2 regions of the Bacillus sp. LJBS17 genome follow, and region 2 is predicted to be linked to the other one. Evidence: predicted binding sites of a transcription regulator. Region 2 holds the regulator's gene; the other holds the start of a gene.
What was found. Region 2 encodes Rex, which represses fermentation and respiration genes when NADH is low (regulators of the CRP and FNR family bind a similar motif). Its sites were predicted from a motif close to TTGTGAAATATTTCACAA; they were not measured.
Positions count from the first base shown of each region.

Region 1 (10,344 bases), 1.0 Mb from region 2:
GAACAGCAGCAGGAGGAGCGTAAGGATATCTGATGGCGAGCTGGTTTTGCGGATCCTTTTGTCAAACAGCCTTCTGTACGTCAGGATGACAAGTCCGGTACATGCCGCAATGCCCGCCGGCAAGCCAGCGCCAATCGCCATTTTGTGATACATATGCTCTGAAATGCCAAGGGAAGCATACACGCCTTCCGGGATCAGAATCCCCATGACATGCCCGCCGACAACGCACAGCAGTCCCCAGTGAAAAAGTGTGCTGCCCGCGGCGAGTTTTTTCTTTTCTAACAGCTCGCTTGATTTCGCCGTCCAGCCAAATTGGTCATGCTGGTAGCGGTAAATATGGCCGCCGATAAAGATCGTCAATACAATGTATGGCATAATACCCCAGAGGATCTGCCCGCTCATGCCTGAACAGCCCCTTCAACGCTTTCACGTACGCCAATGTTTTCAAGCGCTGCCAGCAGCACGTGCAGCAGTTCAGCGTATATACTGTCATTTTTTTCGAGACGGGATGCCAGCTCCCTCACATTGGACAGATATTTCTCAAACACGCTTCTCGCTGCTTCAATTTCTGCAGCCGCAGCAAATTCCAGCATCAGCGGCAGATAATCAGGCAGCTCTTTCTCTGTCGGCAGGAAACCGGATTGCTCGTATGCGTTTTTTAAATGCAGCAATTCAATGCCGCGTTCCCTTTGCTCGCCCGAGTTAAAGTAGGTGACATACATATTTGTTTTTTTCCCAAAGTCGAACGTATAGACATAGTGTTCAATCAGCTCTTCCGGTGAAAAGCTGGCTGACGCCTCGAAAAAGTGCAGCAGCTTCTCTCGGATTTGCCGGTTGCCGATTTCATGGATTAGAGCCTTCCATTCGGGAATCTCGGCTCTCCACTCTTCATCTGGATAAGAGAGAAGAGAGGAAAGAGCGGAGAACGTAATTTGCCGGTCTGTGGTGTTCATCTTGTTACACCTCATTTATCAAAAGTTAGAAACAGGAGCCGGGGCCGCCTGAAAATGATAAGCCGCAGCTCCCTTGTTCAGCATATAAATCTGAAACTTCTTCTCGATGACTGCTCGGTATCACAAAGCGGTCATCATATTTGGCAATCGCAAGCAGCCGATACATATCTTCAATTTGCTGTTCTGTTAAGCCGACACTGGAGATCAGTTCCGGGTCGATTGATTTATTCGTCTGGATCGCTCTCATATACTGGCGCATGACAGACATTTTCTTTAACGTTGACCGAATATGATCCGTATCACCGGCTGTTAACAGCTGCGCCAAATAATCTATCGGGATTCTCATTTGGTCGATAGCCGGAAAAATATCTTCTGCGGATTGCCGGCTGCCTTTTCCTTCAAAGAGATTCATAATCGGACTGAGCGGCGGAATGTACCACACCATTGGCAGCGTGCGGTACTCTGGATGAAGCGGCAGCGCAATCTTCCAGTCAATGATCATTTTATAGATCGGCGATTGCTGCGCAGCCTCTATCCAATCAGACGGAATGCCTTGTTCTTTTGCCAGCTTGGCAACCTCAGGATCATTTGGGTCAAGAAAAACGTCCAATTGTGAATGGTAGAGATCCTTTTCATTTTCAACAGATGCCGCTTCCTCCACTTTGTCCGCGTCATACAGCATGACGCCGAGGTAGCGGATTCTGCCAACACACGTCTCAGAGCAGATGGTCGGCAGTCCCGCCTCCAAACGCGGAAAGCAGAGTGTGCATTTTTCCGCTTTGTTCGTTTGCCAGTTAAAATAGACTTTTTTATAAGGACAGGATGATACGCAATATCTCCATGAACGGCATGCGTTTTGATCCACAAGCACAATGCCGTCCTCCTCGCGTTTGTACATGGCGCCGGATGGACAGGATGAGACGCACGCCGGGTTGATGCAGTGCTCGCAAATACGGGGCAAATACATCATAAAGACCTCATCGAATTCTGTTTTGATCGATTCCTCCATCTTTTGTACGTTGGGATCTTCAAGTCCCGTTATGTGGCCGCCCGCGAGATCATCCTCCCAGTTCGGTCCCCATTCGATATTCATGAAATCCCCCGTCAAGGACGATTTCGGGCGTGCAACCGGCTGGTGTTTTTTCTGCGGGCTGTTCGTTAATGTTTCATAATCATAGTTCCAGGGTTCATAGTAATCATCAATCGACGGCTGATTCGGATTATAGAAAAGGCCTGCAAGCCGATTGGTTTTCGAGCCCGATTTCAGCTCGAGCTTTCCTTTTTTCAATGTCCAGCCGCCTTTATATTTGTCCTGGTCCTCCCATTGCTTCGGGTAGCCGATGCCCGGCTTTGTTTCTACATTATTGAAGTACATATATTCCGCACCGGAACGGTTTGTCCACGTGTTTTTGCAGGTGACGCTGCACGTGTGGCAGCCGATGCATTTATCCAAGTTCATGACCATACCGATTTGCGCTTTAATCTTCAAGCCAATCGACCTCCTTCAGCTTGCGGATGACGACGTTCAGGTCGCGCTGATTCCCCGTTGGACCGTAATAATTAAAGCCGTAGCTGAGCTGGGCATAGCCCCCGATCATCTGGGTCGGCTTGACGTGAATCCTTGTCGGGCTGTTATGGGTGCCTCCGCGGTTATTCGTCAGCTTTGTGCCGGGCACGTTGATGTGGCGGTCCTGGGCATGATGCATAAACGCCATTCCTTTAGGAATCCGATGAGACAAAACCGCTCTCGCGACGACAACACCGTTTCGGTTAAAGCATTCAATCCAATCGTTGTCTTTGATATCCGTGTCCTCTGCATCATCTTTATTCATCCACACGGTCGGCCCGCCGCGGAACAGCGTCAGCATCGGCAGAGAATCAAAATACATGCTGTGGACAGACCATTTATTATGCGGCGTCAAATAATTGAGGACGATTTCTTTTCCCTCTTGATCAGGCCGCTTGCTCAGAAACGGGCGATGCTGGAGGATCGGTTTGAATGTCGCCATCGTTTCACCGAATTCCATCATCAGTTCATGATCGACATAATAGGATTGTCTGCCTGTCAGCGTCCGCCACGGGATTAATTTTTCAACATTCGTCGTAAACGGCGAATACCTGCGCCCTCCTTTTTCAGAGCCGGAAAACGCTGGAGACGTGATCACCGTTTTCGGCTGGGCTGTAATTTGTTCGAACGTAAAGCATTCTTCCTCGCGTTCTTCCGCCAGGTCTTTCAGCTTCAGGTTCGTGATGTTTTCAAGTGATTCCCATGCTTTGACGGCGACCTTTCCATTCGAAGTGGATGATAGGGTTAAAATCGCTTCTGCTGCCTGCTTTGCTTCACTTATATTTGGACATCCCTTTGCGACACTGTCCGAGGTGATTTCTCCCAATCTCTGTTTGAGTGATTCATATTCATCGGCTATTGACCAGCTCATCCCTTTTGTTCCGCTCGGCTTTAAAGCAACGTTCGGACCAAGTGCAGTCATTTTATGAAAAATGTGTTTGTAATCCCGTTCAACGACTTGGATGTTCGGCATCGTTTTTCCCGGAATGGCTTCACATTCGCCTTTGCTCCAGTCATTGATTTTGCCGAATGGCTGGGCCAATTCCTGCATGGTGTCATGGAGGAGCGGCGTCGCAACCACTTCTTTCACCGGCTCCATATCGACTTCTTCTGCCAGATCGGAAACGGCTTTTGACAGCGCCTTGAAAATATCCCAGTCTGACTTCGATTCCCACGGAGCCGAGATCGCAGGAGCAAATGGATGAATGAACGGATGCATATCTGTGCTGCTGAGATCGTGTTTTTCATACCATGTCGCCGCCGGCAGCACGATATCGGAATACAGCGCCGTACCGGCCATTCGGAAGTCAAGATTGATTAACAAGTCGAGCTTTCCTTCCGGCGCCTGCTCCCGCCATTTGATTTCTTCAGGGCGGATGCTGTCGCTATCGTCATTCATCAAGCCGTTTGTCGTCCCCAACAAATGCTTGAGAAAATATTCATGCCCTTTTCCTGAGCTTGAGATCAGATTTGCCCGCCATACGAAGAGATTTCTTGGAAAATTCACTTCATTATCAGGATCTTCAATCGCGAATTTCAGTTTTTTCTCTTGGAGCTGTGAGGCCACGTACGCACCAACGTCTTCAGGTGTTTCTGCCCCTGCTTTTTCAGCTTCTTTATACAGATCGATGCCATTTTGATTGAAAGTCGGGTAAGACGGAAGCCACCCCAGCCGCGCGGCCAGCACATTGTAATCAGCGTGGTGCTTGTAGCGGGATGACGCAGCAATCGGTGATGCCAAATCACTGATCGGCTGGTCCTCATAACGCCACTGATCTGTCGCAAAGTAGAAAAATGAGGTGCCGTTTTGCAGCTTGGGCACGCCCTCCCAGTCCTTTGCAGTTGCAATCGTCTGCCACCCTTCAGCAGGTCGGAGCTTTTCCTGCCCCACGTAATGGGCCCAGCCTCCGCCGTTTACGCCTTGGGCGCCTACAAGTAAAACAAGATTTAACACCGCTCGGTAGATCGTGTCGGAGTTGAACCAGTGGTTAATGCCGGCCCCTACGATAATCATGGATCGGCCGTCTGTATCGATCGCATTTTGGGCAAACTCTCTGGCAATCTTAACGACAGCTTCTTTTTTGATTCCTGTCATTTGTTCCTGCCAGGCAGGCGTAAACGGCTCAGGATCATCATAGGAGACAGCCGATCGTTCGCCGATGCCCCGGTTCACGCCGTAGTTAGCCAGTATCAAGTCAAACACGGTCGTGATGTACGTTTCTTCACCGTTCAGGTTCATTTTTTTAATAGGAAGATCCCGCTCGAGCACTTTGTTTCCGTCATTTGAAAAATACGGGATGCGCACCGTGCCGATTTCGTCCTCTATTCCCAGCACAGAGAGACGGGGTTCAATCGGTTCCCCGGTTTCTTCATCAATCATGTGCAGGTTCCATTTCTGCTGCCCGTCCCAGCGCGATCCCATTGTCCCTTGGGGTATGGCAAATGAACTTGTTTGTTCATCCCAAACCGCAGGCTTCCACTGATCATGCTTTGTCTGCCGCCCGATGTCCTTCGCATGCAGAAACCGTCCCGCTGTGTATACGCCATTTTCTTTTGACAGGGTGACGAGAAATGGAAAATCAGTGTATTGCTTCGCGTACTCAATAAAACGTTCAGTTTCTTGGTTCACGTAAAATTCCTGCAGAATGACATGACCCATCGCCATCGCAAGTGCCCCGTCAGTCCCTTGGCGAATACTCAGCCAGTCATCCGCGAACTTTGAGGATTCCGCAAAATCCGGACTGATCGAAATGACCTTAGCGCCTTTATAGCGGGCCTCCGCCAAAAAATGCGCGTCAGGCGTTCTCGTTAACGGAACGTTGGAGCCCCATGTGATGATATAGCCGGAATTGTACCAATCACTGCTTTCCGGAACGTCCGTCTGGTCACCCCAAATTTGCGGGGATGCTGGTGGAAGATCCGCATACCAGTCATAAAAACTGAGCATAGGGCCTCCGATTAACGACATAAACCGGGAGCCTGATGCATGGCTGATCATGGACATGGCCGGAATCGGAGAAAAACCGACGTTTCGGTCAGGCCCATATTTCATCACTGTATACAGCAGAGAGGCTGAAATCAGCTTCAGCACCTCCGGCCATTCAGCGCGCACAAAACCGCCTTTCCCTCTCGCCTGTTTATAGGACTTCGCTTTTTCAGGGTTTTCGACGATCGATTTCCAGGCGTCCAATGGATTTTGATGTTCTTGCAGTGCCTCCCGCCATAAATTAATCAGTACACCGCGCACGTATGGATATTTCACACGCAGCGGGCTGTAGATATACCATGAAAAACTGGCCCCCCGCGGGCAGCCTCTCGGTTCAAAATCAGGCATATCCGGGCCTGTTGATGGATAATTCAAATTTTGCCCTTCCCACGTGACAATTCCGTTTTTGACATAAATATTCCAACTGCAAGACCCTGTACAGTTAACGCCATGGGTGGAGCGAACGACTTTGTCGTACTGCCATCTGTTTCTGTATACATTCTCCCAATCGCGATCTTCGCGGGTGGTTTGGCTATGTTTATTTGAATGGTGTTCGATAGGAGAGAAATAATTCAATCTCCTAAACAACGGACTCCTTTTCTTTTTCTTCATGAGAGTTCACTCCTTCCGAGTCAGGTGATGCTAAGTTCACTATAAACAGAGACAGCGTGTTTCCTTGTGAACTATGTCACACACTCTGCTTTTTTCACAAAATGTTCACACAAAGGAGAAGGAAGGATTTTCACAGGATGTGAGGAAGGCTGCGTTCAGGCAGGACGCTTGGGTCATTAGCCGCCTTTCATTCAAAGATCAAAAAAAACCGGCTCTATTTAAGAACCGGGCTCAGCGTTCTCATCCTGTGATGTATGCAGATACCGCAAAAATAATTGATAGGAACAAAAAACATTTTGCTGAAGCATAGCCAAAAAGTTCATTTGCAGCTGCGGATGGTAAGACATCATTTTCTTAAATATGTAATATGGGATATTGAGAATCAGAATGTCTGAAGTGGCATTGACTGAGATAAAGGGCGATAAATAAAGCCCGCCTTTTTCATCAATCGGAAACACATCGCCTTTTTCCCACAGCGCAACGGTTTTCGACCCTTCAGGGAGCCTGCTGTCCATGAAACGGACACTGCCTTTTAATACAATATAGACAGATTGAGAATGAAGAAAAGATGGAGACTGATCACATGAGCCGCGGATAAACGTGCCGTTTTTCAGCAAGGTTTCGACAATGGATAGAGGCACTTCATTAAACATAGGAAGTTGTTTCAGAAATAATAAATAGTCACACTGATTCATAGGAAAACCTCCTGTGCTAAGGATAGCTTTAGTGTAGCTCGACTGAGCCTGTACAGCAGTGATGTATTTCACAGCCTGTATGATGAATGTCACTTATCAGGAGGGTGACTGCATTTATAATGAAAGAAAAAAGGAGGATTTCGATGAAGGCGCTGATTCCGAAGCAGCACGGCGCGTGGGCGATGCTGCTGATCCCATTTTTACTCGGCATGGTCAAGGGAGGCCCCGTTATTTGGCATATTCCGCTCTTCCTAGGCTGGCTTTTCCTATACTTAGCGGTTTATCCCGTTACGCTTGCCTTAAAAAAGAAACAAAGCAAACCATATCAAAAGTGGATGTGTTATTACGGTTTTCCCGCCTGCTGCTTTTTGATGATCTCGGTCTTTCATAAGCCGCCTCTCATCTGGGTGGGCGTTTCTTTACTGCCGCTGTTTCTCATACATATGTATTTTGCCCGCCGAAAAAACGAACGAGCCCTATTGAATGATGTTGCAGGTGTCTTGTTCTTTTGTTCGGGCGGGTTTGCGAGCTGCTGGCTGGGGATGGGAACCCTCGACGGCTGGGCTTGGTTTACTTTCTTGCAGTCTGCTTTATTTTTTATCGGGAGTTCCTTTTATGTGAAATCGGTGATTCGTGAAAGAAAAAACAGGACATTTGCATACTGGTCATGGGGATATCACCTGCTGCTCCCCTTTTTATCCGCTCTTTTCGGAGCAGGATGGGCGTTTCTCGCTTTTATCCCGAGCAGCTTGCGGGCATGGTTTTTTCATGGAAGGGATTGGCCCGTAAAAACGATTGGCATTCTGGAAATCGTGAATGCCTGCTTCTTTTTTGCCGTCATGTGCCTCTTTATGACAAGGTAAAAAAACAAGGACACCGCTGTCCTTGTTTTTTTCAGTCAATATTGCAAATCTCCAGCGGGCAATTTTCACACTCAATCTCACATCGTAAATAGTCCCGCTTGTGCAAAATAATTTTTCCGGATTCGTCTATCGAAATAACCCCTTTTTTGCGGAGATCTCCCAGCATACGGTTGATGCTTTCCCGTGCAGCCGCACAAAACTTTGCCAAATCCTGATTTGTCAGGACAATGTTAATCAGAATGCCGTCGCTTCGCTCCACTCCGTAGCTGTTTGATAAGCGGATAAGGGTAGAATAGAGCGCCCCCTTTTTGCCATGAAGAAGCAGATCCCTGATTTTGGACTGAATCTTCCGGAGGTGCGTGCTCATCCATTTCATGAACTCAAATGTCAAAGCGCCGTTTTGGATTAATTCTTTTTCCAGCTTATTTTTATTAATGACGAGCACCTCGCCATCCTCTAGCACTTTTGCACTGAGCATATACCTTGGTTCTTCAGTGAAAAGTGTTAATTCTCCGACGATATCATGCTTTTGGCAGATTCTAAGCGTCAGGTCTTTTCCATCAGATGTCAGCTTGCCGATTTCAATGAGTCCTGATTGAATCAGATAAAGCTCTTCTGCATCCATTCCTTCTCGAAACAAATACGTGTGTTTTTCCATTTTTCTTTTCGTGCTGATCGATTCCAGCAATTCATGCAGATCGCTGGAAATAAGATCACTATCAGATGGTCGAACAGAGAGAAAATTCATGAGCTCACCTCGAAGAAAGTCACGTTGTGTGTTTATTGTAACGTGAATTGATTTGTACCCATCGAGAAAAAACTAACAATCTTGTGAATGCCCCAGTGTTAGTTGATGCTCTGGCTGTTTCTCTCCGTGTGTGTTTTCATTCTTTCCTGCCAATACATCCATATGACAAGGACAAAACTGGCTAACGCCACCTCTGAAAGCGCCATAAACCCGATCGCGTACTGGCCTGTTGCCTGAAACACACTCGCCAATATGAGCGGAGGAAAAAAGCCGCCTAATCCGCCCATGGCAGACACAATCCCATTGGCAATCCCCGCTTGCTTGGAAAAATAGAAAGGCACCAGTTTAAAAACAGTCCCGTTTCCTATGCCTGAGCAGACGGCCACGGTTAATGATCCAAACGTATAAAGGCCAATTGTCGGCGAGAACGATAGGATAATACCTGATAATGTAAGCCCGGCAAAAACAAACATTAAGATGCGGAGCGGGCTCATTTTATCAGCCAGGAATCCGCCCGCAGGCCTGAGCAGCGTAGAAACCGCAATAAAGCCAGCCGTCCGCAAGCCGGCATCTGCAGGATTCAGCCCAAAATGCTCGACCAGAAAGTTCGGCAGATAGATAGTGAAGGCGACAAAGGCACCGAACGTAATAAAATAAAACAGGCTCAGAAACCATAGCACATGATTTCGGTAAACGGCTTTGATTTGAGTCTTAACAGAAACTTTGACCTTCTTCTCATGCCTGTCGCCGAACAAAACGTGCAGTAAGGCAAAGACAGCCAGCAAAACCAGATACATCTGCACGGTTGATTTCCACCCGACGGCTTGAGCGATAACCGGCGCTGCAAATGTCGTAACGGCTGTCCCGATATTTCCTGCACCGTAAATCCCATTGACGACACCGTGCTTTTCTTTCGGATAATATTTCGGGAGGGAGGTCACTCCAATGGAAAACACCGCTCCCCCGATCCCTAAGAAAAAGCCGCCTGCGATTAAATCAAACAGAGAGTCCGCGATACTGATCCAAAATACAGGAAATAAAAGCAGGATGAAGCTGACCATAAACATGAGCCGCGCGCCAAACCTGTTCGTTAAATACCCTAAAGGAATGCGGAGAAGCGACCCGAGGATCACAGGAATCGCCGTCACCAAAGAAATCTCACCCTTGCTTAAATGAATATCTAATGTGATTTGGGAAATGAGTGATGAAATTAGCACCCAAACCATAAACCCTGCCACCAAGCTTAATGACTGTAACGATAATTGAATGTGTTGACGGTTGATCATTTGGCTTGCCCCTTTCAATGATTCAATAATCAGTCTTATCATACAAAAACTCGCCAAACAGGATTGTGAATTACATCACACGTTTTTCTCATAAAAAAAGGACAAAGCCCGAAGACTTTGTCCTTTTGATCGTGATTACATTTTTTCCGGAGCCGATACGCCGATCAGCTGAAGCGCATTGTTCAGCGTAATTTGCGTTGCCTTCATTAAAGCCAGGCGCGCGCGGCTTTTCTCTTCATTTTCAGGGTCGATGACTTTCTCTGCGTTGTAGAAGCTGTGCAGAGCAGAAGCCAGATCATAAATATAGTTTGTGACACGGTGCGGAATTCGTTTTTCTGCTGCTTCCGCCACTGCCTCTGGGAAGCCGCCGATCGTTTTCAGCAGATCGTATTCTTTTTCTGATTGAATATGGCTGAAATCAAGATCTGCCGCCGGTTTAAGTCCCTGCTCTTCCCCTTGGCGAAGCATGCTGCAAATACGAGCATGCGCGTATTGTGCATAATACACAGGGTTTTCGTTAGATGTTGATACAGCAAGATCTAAGTCAAAATCCATATGGGTGTCCGCACTTCGCATTGCAAAGAAGTAACGAACAGCATCCAAGCCGACTTCTTCAATCAGGTCACGCATCGTT
Region 1 is NZ_CP079759.1:3,797,163-3,807,506, forward strand. Features, by position in the region: gene narI (respiratory nitrate reductase subunit gamma) at 1-402, opposite strand, end outside; gene narJ (nitrate reductase molybdenum cofactor assembly chaperone) at 399-953, opposite strand; gene narH (nitrate reductase subunit beta) at 979-2,442, opposite strand; gene KXZ66_RS19660 (nitrate reductase subunit alpha) at 2,432-6,118, opposite strand; gene arfM (Crp/Fnr family transcriptional regulator ArfM) at 6,337-6,813, opposite strand; gene KXZ66_RS19670 (YwiC-like family protein) at 6,957-7,676, shown strand; gene fnr (fumarate/nitrate reduction transcriptional regulator Fnr) at 7,708-8,424, opposite strand; gene narK (nitrate transporter NarK) at 8,523-9,710, opposite strand; gene argS (arginine--tRNA ligase) at 9,846-10,344, opposite strand, start outside.
Region 1: KXZ66_RS19670 (YwiC-like family protein) is a predicted target of Rex. The motif match lies at 6,870-6,887, and genes of this name have one in related genera.

Region 2 (10,344 bases):
TAAAACGGCTGTTTCATGACAGACCCGGCCATGAAACGAATGCGCTTACAGAACAGCCTATCACTCATAATTTACCCTCACGCTGGTCCGGACGCTTTATCGGGCGCAGCTTTGATATGGAAGCAATACGGCAATGGATGCTTTCTCCGTCACCAGTCTGTTTAATCACCGGCTGGGCTGGTATGGGTAAAACCACAATCGCTCTTGAAGCCGCCTATTCCTGTGTCGGCGATACTTCAGATTGGCCCGCATTCAACAGCATCATCTGGGTCAGCGCTGATTGGAAAGGATTGAGCTTTAGCGATTTTTTAAATACGATCGCCTATCAGCTCGGGCGCACAGAACAAATCGATAAATCAATCAATGAAAAACGGTTCGTCGTCCGCAATGCGTTAGCTAATTACACTAGAGAAAAACCGATCCTGCTGATCGTTGACAGCATTGATACTGCAGAACGTGACATTCATGAATTTATCACCAGCCTTCCGCAAGGCGTGAAAGTTCTCCTCACAGCGCGGGAAAACGTAAAGCAAACCTATCGGGAAAGCTTCGGAGAAATGACAGCTATTCAGCTGAGCGGCCTTGACCAAACAGATGCCTTGGATTTTTTTCAGCAAGAAGTGCACCGATGCTTACAAACATGCAACATTCAAAATAAACGGGAAAAGCTGGAGCAGCTGTTACATCTATCATCTGACCTGAAAAACGAATTCATTTCAGCGACTGCCGGAAACCCGAAAGCCATGGCACTCAGCATTGCCTATATGTCAGACGATGACATCCCCGCTCAGCAGCTGATTCATGAGCTTGGAAAAGCAGGCTACTCACTGCTGGAATTGTTTGAATTCCTCTTTGGCCGCACCTGGGATAGATGCAATGAAGATACGCGAAAGCTATGGCAGACGCTTTGCTTTTTCAGCAAGCCGCCTGATGAAAAAAGCCTGGCGGCAGCAGCCGGATTAGACGCCCGCCGTTTTCATTACGCTATGGAACAAATGCGGTCATATGCGCTGATTCAGCCGGAACGAAGCGAAGGAAGGACACAATACTTAGCGCACCAAACCGTTGTCGCTTACGGAGAACGGCACTTGTCCGAACAACACGAATATGAAAAAGAAGCCCGCAATCGCTGGGCTTACTATTATATTGATTATGCTGAAACCCATTTAAAGCGGGAACAGCCAAACTCTATCTATTGGAGCTACCTGCTGGGACGGAATTTAGATCAAATGAAACAAGATTGGCCAAACATCTTAAAGGTCATCCAATGGGCAAGCGACACCGATCAAAAAGAAATCCTAATCGAACTCATCACCCGAATTAGCCATTTTCTAAGCAGAATCAACCTTCCCCTGCGTATCGAATACGGATGCAAAGCCGCCGACGCCGCCCATCAATTAGGCAAACACACACGAGAAGCGTACTTCCGAATCGACACAGCAGGCTGGGCTCTGATGGAAGTCAATGATTTAGACAGGGCCTTACAGCAAATTGAAGCCGGGCTGAGGATTCTGGAACAATCAGACGCTCACGATGCCTATGATCTAAAGGTTTGGGGACACGCACTCAAAGCAAGGCTTTTTTTAAAAGACGGGCAACAGGAAAATGCAGAGACCATTTTAAACGAAATCGAAAATCAACCGATTTCCCCTACCATTCAACACAGAGTTCTATTGGTTCGCGGTGACTTAAGCTTTGCGAAAGGTTATCATGTAGAAGCCATTCAATTATACGAAGCGGCAAATGAAATCAGCTCCACGTACGGCGGCGAAAAAACGATAGAAGCCTATTTCAATCTGGGTGTCGCTTACGTGAAATGTGGTCAATTTGAGAAAGCGGAAGAAGCTTTTGAGCAAATGCTCTATGACAAACATAACGCCAATCAGGTTGAACTGATCTACTATCACTACGGAATGGCGCAGCTGTTGTACCGTAAAGGAGAGAAAACGAAAGCGATGGAAGCTAATCAGAAGGCGCTTCGTTTGATTGATTCGTGGGAGCCTGCGATTGGGATTCGGGGAGAGGTGGAACTTTTGGCAAGGGTGACTAAAGAAAACGAGTAGTACGTAGTTCTGTCAGCACTCTCACTCAATAAATAGGAAAGGCCAACTGAAGTTGCAGTTGGCCTTTCGTTTCTTATTAAGGTCTACAAATGTACTGAACCAGGTTTTCCCGTATTTATCCTTTCTCTTATAAAGGAAAGCGTATCATTTGCCAGCTTTTTGCGACAAAGAACAATACCGGAATGACCACAATTGTAGACATATCTTGTGGGTTTCCCCCAGCTTTCCCATAAATAATCTGCATCTTTTAAGTCAATATACTGATCATGTTTAGCAGAAATCAGCAGATTATTAACTTTCGGCAAGGCTTGACTAGGATCTGTGATATTCCAATATTTTGTTAAATCTTCATAGGTCACACCATTTTGTTCTAATTCTTCTCTTATGAATTTACCTGGGATCGTGTTCCATATTGAATAAGAAAGGCGATTGGCATAAAAGATTGATACCACTACATCAATTTGGGATTCTAGGGTTGCAATTAGATTAGTAACCCATCCCCCTAAGCTTACCCCCACTATGATAACAGGGCCTTTTTTATTTGCTTTTATCCAGTGAATTAATGCCCGTAAATCGACAATGGCCTGTCTTGTCGACTCAATTGTACGATCAATATTTGCACTAATCATCAACTCGCCACTATACAGTGAATTTTCCGGTTCTCTTTCAAAATGGTATGGAAGAGAATAATAATACATATTCCAGCCTAAATCGTTCATTATACGTTTATGAAATATTTTTTTGATTCTATCGAACGAATCCATGCGCCAGCCGTGTACAAAGATGACATTGGGTTGATCTATATCATTTTTATTTAAAAAAACCTCCCCTTTTAAAGTATCATTAACAGGATTCCCAGTTTGAATTAAGGATTCATAACAAAATGTTCCAACCCTATAATTTTTTTTAGATTCATTCAAGTCAATTGAAACATCAGCTATATTTGCACTGTAAAATTCCTCTCTATCATCGATATCGGCTGCAATAGCAGCAGAAAAATGTTTATCTTTGCTTCTTTTTCTGTGTAAATCATATAAAGCCAAGCGATCTATCATTTCTGAAAAATGCACTATTAAGTCCTCCTTGGTAATCATAAAAAACTAATATTAGATTTAATAATTGGAATGTCGGTCTCCATAGAGTAGGGATCAATATTATCAAGATGTTGGTGGAAGAACCTAACTACATCGCCAGTGAATTTACATACATCGTCTTAGTAGCTAAAAAGCAGCACAAATAGACATTTTAATAGGATTTCTTTTGACAATGTTTTCCTTGGGGAAACGTCTAAGAGTGTTGGTGACACTATTTATTTAGATAACTGGGGCTTTTTTATCTTATGAGAGGATACCATCTCCTGTCTGCAATAGGGAGAGAAGTAACAGAGGATTTGCACGAATAATTTTTAAACCCTTTTTATAATCATAACAGAAATGCAGTTTACTGAAGTTACAGTAAGCCGTTTGTTAAAGGTAAACAGGAATCTGAGCGGGTAGATTTTTTGTATTTTGGTCAATTGATTAGTTCATATCGGGATTATCAAAACTATTGAAAATCGATATAGAACAGTGCTGAAAAAATCAAACTACGAAAGACAAAAAAAAAGAAGCTTCTCACAAGTTCAATGAACTCATGAGAAGCCTCGAAATTTACAAATGGCATCAATAGGGCATCAAAAATGACGTCCGTTGCCGACAAACCTTTGTAAATCAAGGTTTTTTTGTCGGTTTTACATCATGCCGCCCATACCGCCCATGCCGCCCATGTCAGGCATTCCGCCGCCAGCGTTTTCTTCTGGCTTGTCAGCGACAACGGCTTCAGTTGTTAAGAACATTGCAGCTACAGACGCAGCGTTTTGAAGAGCTGAGCGTGTAACTTTTGTTGGGTCAACGATACCTTTTTCGATCATGTTTACCCATTCGCCAGTTGCAGCGTTGAAGCCTACGCCGATTTCTTCGTTTTTGAGGCGCTCAACGATGACAGATCCTTCAAGACCAGCATTGTGTGCGATTTGACGGATTGGCTCTTCAAGCGCGCGAAGCACGATGTTGATACCAGTTTGAGCATCGCCTTCAGCTTCAACTGCAGCGACTTTGTTATATACGTTTACAAGCGCTGTACCACCACCGGATACGATGCCTTCTTCAACAGCTGCGCGAGTTGAGTTCAGGGCGTCTTCGATGCGAAGTTTACGCTCTTTCAGTTCAGTTTCAGTCGCAGCGCCGACTTTGATGACAGCTACGCCGCCAGCAAGTTTAGCAAGACGCTCTTGTAATTTTTCTCTGTCGAATTCAGAAGTTGTTTCTTCCACTTGAGCGCGGATTTGAGTCACGCGGGCAGAAATTTTGTCTGTTTCGCCAGCGCCTTCAACGATTGTTGTGTTTTCTTTAGTAACGACAACTTTAGAAGCGCGTCCCAATTGAGCGATTTGAGTAGATTTCAGGTCAAGACCAAGATCTTCTGTGATGACTTCTCCGCCAGTAAGGACAGCGATGTCTTCAAGCATTGCTTTACGGCGGTCACCGAAGCCAGGAGCTTTAACAGCCACTGCGTTGAATGTGCCGCGAAGTTTGTTCACAACAAGTGTAGCAAGTGCTTCGCCTTCAACATCCTCAGCGATCAGAAGCAATGGTTTGCCTTGCTGAACAACCTGCTCAAGCACAGGAAGGATTTCTTGAATGTTTGTGATTTTTTTGTCTGTGATTAAGATGTAAGGATTGTCAAGAACCGCTTCCATCTTATCAGAGTCAGTTACCATGTAAGGAGACGCATATCCGCGGTCGAATTGCATACCTTCAACAACTTCAAGCTCAGTTGTGAAGCCTTTAGACTCTTCGATTGTGATAACGCCGTCGTTTCCTACGCGCTCCATTGCTTCAGCGATAAGGCTTCCGACTTCCTCATCAGCAGCAGAGATCGCAGCAACCTGAGCGATAGACTCTTTGCCTTCGATTGGCTTAGAAATTTCTTTTAAGTTTTCGATCGCAACCGCTACAGCTTGTTCCATCCCTTTACGCACGCCTACAGGGTTAGCGCCTGCTGTTACGTTTTTAAGGCCTTCACGAATCATTGCTTGCGCAAGAACTGTTGCAGTTGTTGTACCGTCACCGGCAACATCGTTTGTTTTGCTGGCTACTTCAGCAACAAGCTTAGCACCCATGTTTTCAAACGCGTCTTCCAGCTCGATTTCTTTAGCGATTGTTACACCGTCATTTGTGATTAACGGAGAACCGAATTTTTTCTCTAGAACCACGTTGCGTCCTTTTGGTCCTAAAGTTACTTTAACAGCATCAGCAAGTGCATCGACACCGCGAAGCATTGCGCGGCGAGCTTCTTCACTAAACTTAATTTCTTTTGCCATGTTTACAAGACCTCCTCAAATGTTTTAAGTATTGTTTATTTAAGAATTAGCCGATAACAGCTAAAATGTCGCTTTCACGTAAGATTAAGTATTCAGTACCTTCATATTTCACTTCAGTACCTGCGTATTTTGAGAAGATAATGCGGTCGCCCTCTTTTACTTCTAAAGCAACGCGCTCTCCGCTTTCTAACACGCGACCTGAACCAGCTGCCACGATTTTGCCTTCTTGCGGTTTTTCTTTTGCAGAATCCGGCAACACAATTCCGCTGGCAGTTTTTTCTTCAGATTCTACGAGTTCAATGACAACGCGATCACCTAATGGCTTTAACAATGTAATAACCTCCTCAATAGTATGAATATGTAATTTTAGCACTCAGCACTAAAGAGTGCTAACACAATTCTTATAATAAAGAATCTCCCTTCCAATTTCAAGTGATAAGATAAAAAATTTTTCACGCTTACATCATTCTTTTCCGCTCCCTTTTCCGTTAGCTTTTTCACCCCCGTACCGATTATGTTACAATAGCTGTAGAGATGAACGAAACCCACTTAACAAAGGAGTACATACCATTTGAGAAAACAGTATTGGTTTATTATTTTGACATATATCATCATGCAGTTTTCCGCATTAATCGCGATTCCCTTGTTATTTAAATTCGGTTATGCCGGAGGACAGCCTACAGATGAAAATATGCTGCATGCACAAGGTTTATGGTCCGTTATCAGCTTTATCGCCTGTCTCGTTGTTGTTCTGCTCATTCTGAGAACCGTTCCGAAAGAAACGCTGCGAAACGGACAGAAGGACTCAATCGGACTTTCTATCCTTTGGGCGATAGCCGGTTTTTTCATTGCCCTTTTCTCTCAAGGAATAGCAGGCTCTATTGAATATTATGTTTTTGGCATCGGAAGAGAATCAGAAAATACACAAGCGATTCTGGATGTCATTCAGGCAGTCCCGCTCATGATTATCGTTTCTTCCATCGTCGGGCCTATATTAGAAGAAATCATCTTCAGAAAAATCATTTTCGGCGCGCTGTACGAAAAAACGAATTTCTTTTTCGCAGGACTGATCAGCTCGGTTATCTTCGGTATTGTTCACGCTGATTTGAAGCATCTTCTTCTATATACAGCAATGGGCTTTACCTTTGCCTTTTTATATGCGAGAACAAAACGGATATGGGTGCCGATTTTCGCCCATTTAATGATGAATACATTCGTCGTCATCATGCAGCTTGAGCCTGTTCGGAATTACCTTGAACAGCAGAGCACACAAATGCAATTGATTATTGGAGGATTATTTTTATGAGAAACCCGGTAGTTTGGGGAATGATCTACTTTGCCGTAGGGTGCATCTTTACTTATCTTGCCGCAAGCTCGCCAGGCAGCATGTGGTCATTTTACTCCATCCTGCTGATGGTGTTCGCCGCTTACAACATCAGCATTTCTTTTAAGATGTTCGCCTTTTCATTTAAAATCAAAAAGAACCAGAAATAAAGAAAATCCATTTCTGAACGAGAAATGGATTCAAATTAAATCCTAAAACGGCTTTCGTTTTAGGATTTTGTCATTTTCAGCGTGATTGAAATCCCTTGAAGTCTAGGAAAGGCGAGCATTGGAGCGGAGCGAATGTTTTCATTCGTGAGCACCAACGCACAGACTTGACAACGAATGCGGGGGTTTGTCAACACGCTGAATCCATTTCTCTCATGAGAAATGGATTTTTTATTATTGCCCGGAAGACACGTCCTGATCGGCTGCACTGCTTTTCTGTGCTTTCCGATAAGCGGCCTTCGATATAAGGATACTGATTTCATATAAAATCAAAAGCGGGACTGTGACCATCATATGGGACAGAAGCTCAGGCGGTGTAATCAGGGCTGCGATCACCAGCAGCGTAAAATACGCATACTTTCTGATTTTCGCCAAGAACATCGGTGTCACAATTCCGAGCCTGGTCAAAAACATGAGGATGACCGGCATTTGGAACAGCAGTCCAAACGGAATCGTCAGCTGCAGAAGAAAATGAAAATATTCATTAATTCCGATCACCTGATTGACATTCAAGTCCTGAGAAATCCGCTTCATAAAATCAACAACAAAAGGAAATAAAATATAATATGAAAAAGATAAGCCCGCTAAAAACAGCAAAATAGAGATCGGAATGTAGCTGAGCGTTACTTTGCGCTCTTTCTCATAGAGGCCCGGGCTCACAAAAGCCCAAAGCTGATAAAGAATAACCGGCGAGGTCAAGACTATGCCGATGATAAATGCAAATTGCATAAACACATAAAGCGGGTCTGTCAGGTTAAACGCGTTAAGCGTAAGCTGCTTCGCTTCATCTGTTTCTTGCAGGTACACAATAATCGGCTTTGCTAAAAAAAATCCAGCAATAAAGAAAACGACAAACGCCAGCGCTACAATCAGCAACCGTTTTCGAAGCTCAGCAATATGCTCCAGCAGCGACATTTGATTCACTTTCATTCGTGTCATCCTAACTTACTGATCTTCTTTCTTTTTTTCCTCTTCATCACTCGTTAATCCTTTAGTAGCGTTTTTGAATTCACGAAGTGTGTCTCCCGCTGCTTTCCCCAATTCAGGCAGCTTTTTGGGACCGAAGATAATCAGAGCAACGATTGCGATAACAGCAAGGCTTCCAGGACCGATCGGCATATTTGGGCTCCTCCTTTCCCTCTATTCGATTTCCTCTAAAACTGAATAATGCTTCAAAAAATAAACCAGTGACTGAAGCTCAACTGCTAAATCTATATGATGAATTCGAATGTGTTCCGGCACATTCAAACGGGCCGGCGTAAAATTAAGGATTCCCTTGATTCCTAATGCGACCAATCTGTCTGTAATGGATTGAGCGGCAACTGCAGGCACTGTAAGAATGGCAACTGATTCATCTTTTACGTGTTGTTCAAGGTCATCAAGGTTATAGACGGGCACGCCGCCTACCTCAGTTCCTATTTTACTCTCATTTATATCAAAAGCCATAGAAATTTTTGTGTTATTGTTTTTTGTGAAATTATAGTGAAGAAATGCCGTTCCCAAGTTCCCGACACCAATCAAGATGACGTCTGTCATCTCATCCTGATCAAGCGTTTTCCGGAAAAAAGACAGCAAATAATCCACATTATATCCGTATCCTTTTTTGCCAAGAGCTCCAAAATAGGAAAAATCCCTCCGAATCGTGGCAGAATCAACCTTTACGGCATCACTGAGTTCAGCGGATGATACACGCTGTTTTCCTGACGCATGCAGATTCTTTAAAAAGCGATAGTAAAGCGGCAGCCGTTTCGCCGTCGCCTGCGGAATTTTTGATTGATCCTTATTCATTTTTGGTCCTCCAAATTATACTCGGATAGTTCTCTTTTAAAGTCACCGTTTTTCCCGCCTGTCTTCTCCAGCAAGAAAGTAGGGCCGATGACCATCCCCTTATCAAGGGCCTTGCACATATCGTAAACGGTAAGAGCGCACACCGATGCAGAAGTGAGCGCTTCCATTTCCACACCTGTACTCCCTTTCGTTTTGACCTGTGCTTTTATATGAAGTATAACTTCTGCTTCTTTTATTTTCCAGTCAAACGATATATCTACCCCGCTCAATGAAAGCGGATGGCACATCGGAATGATATTCGACGTTTGCTTTGCGGCCATAATGCCTGCCACCTGTGCGACAGCCAGTACATCTCCTTTGCCGATATCGTGACTCTGTATTTTCTCGTACACCTCATTCTTCATGTGTACGCTTGAAACAGCCGCCGCAGTACGGACAGTCGAAGATTTTTCGCTAATATCCACCATCTGGGCTCTGCCCTGTTCATTAAAATGAGAAAATCCATTCATATTAAAACGCTCCTTAAACAGATCATACACTATTTTCTTCTCTATGTCTTATATGGCCAATGTATTGTTTGCTGACTTCTGGTTCATAAGCTACACTTAACTTATTATAGCAGAGGTGAAATAATATGATGATCTTACAAATTAATCAGCTGTCCAAATCATTTGGTGCTGATACTATTTTAAACAATATAAAACTGGAAGTCAGAAATCGTGATCGCATCGCCATTGTAGGAAGAAATGGCGCCGGAAAATCCACGCTCCTTAAAATTATCGCAGGCCAGCTTTCGTATGAGAAGGGCGAAATTATTAAACCGAAAGATATTACAATGGGATATCTCGCCCAGCATACTGGCTTGGATTCTAAGCTTACCATAAAAGAAGAGCTGCTGACTGTTTTTGACCACTTAAAAGCAATGGAAAAGGAAATGCGGGCTATGGAAGAAAAAATGGCGGCAGCTGACCCGGGTGAATTAGAAAGCATCATGAAAACCTACGACCGCCTTCAGCAGGAATTCAAAGATAAAGGCGGCTATCAATATGAAGCGGATGTAAGATCTGTGCTGCATGGTCTCGGCTTCAGCCATTTTGACGATTCTACACAGGTTCAAAGCCTCAGCGGAGGCCAAAAAACAAGACTGGCTTTAGGTAAGCTTCTGTTAACACAGCCTGATTTGCTCATTCTCGATGAGCCGACAAACCATCTGGATATTGATACGCTTACCTGGCTTGAGCATTATTTGCAAGGCTATTCAGGAGCCATCCTCATCGTTTCGCATGACCGCTACTTTTTGGACAAAGTAGTAAACCAGGTATACGAGGTATCAAGAGCAGAAAGCAAAAAGTATCACGGCAACTACAGCGCTTATCTCGACCAAAAAGCCGCGCATTATGAAAAAGATCTGAAAATGTATGAAAAGCAGCAGGATGAAATCGCAAAGCTTCAGGACTTCGTGGATCGAAATTTGGCGAGAGCCTCTACCACAAAAAGAGCGCAAAGCCGCCGAAAGCAGCTTGAACGAATGGAAGTCATGTCAAAACCGCTCGGCGATGAAAAATCCGCAAACTTTCATTT
Region 2 is NZ_CP079759.1:618,785-629,128, reverse strand. Features, by position in the region: gene gutR (glucitol operon transcriptional regulator GutR) at 1-2,063, shown strand, start outside; gene KXZ66_RS22795 (alpha/beta hydrolase) at 2,147-3,133, opposite strand; gene groL (chaperonin GroEL) at 3,793-5,424, opposite strand; gene groES (co-chaperone GroES) at 5,471-5,755, opposite strand; gene KXZ66_RS03255 (CPBP family intramembrane glutamic endopeptidase) at 5,996-6,730, shown strand; gene KXZ66_RS03250 (YdiK family protein) at 6,727-6,918, shown strand; gene tatC (twin-arginine translocase subunit TatC) at 7,150-7,914, opposite strand; gene tatAY (sec-independent protein translocase protein TatAY) at 7,921-8,094, opposite strand; gene KXZ66_RS03235 (redox-sensing transcriptional repressor Rex) at 8,116-8,763, opposite strand; gene moaC (cyclic pyranopterin monophosphate synthase MoaC) at 8,760-9,272, opposite strand; gene KXZ66_RS03225 (ABC-F family ATP-binding cassette domain-containing protein) at 9,398-10,344, shown strand, end outside.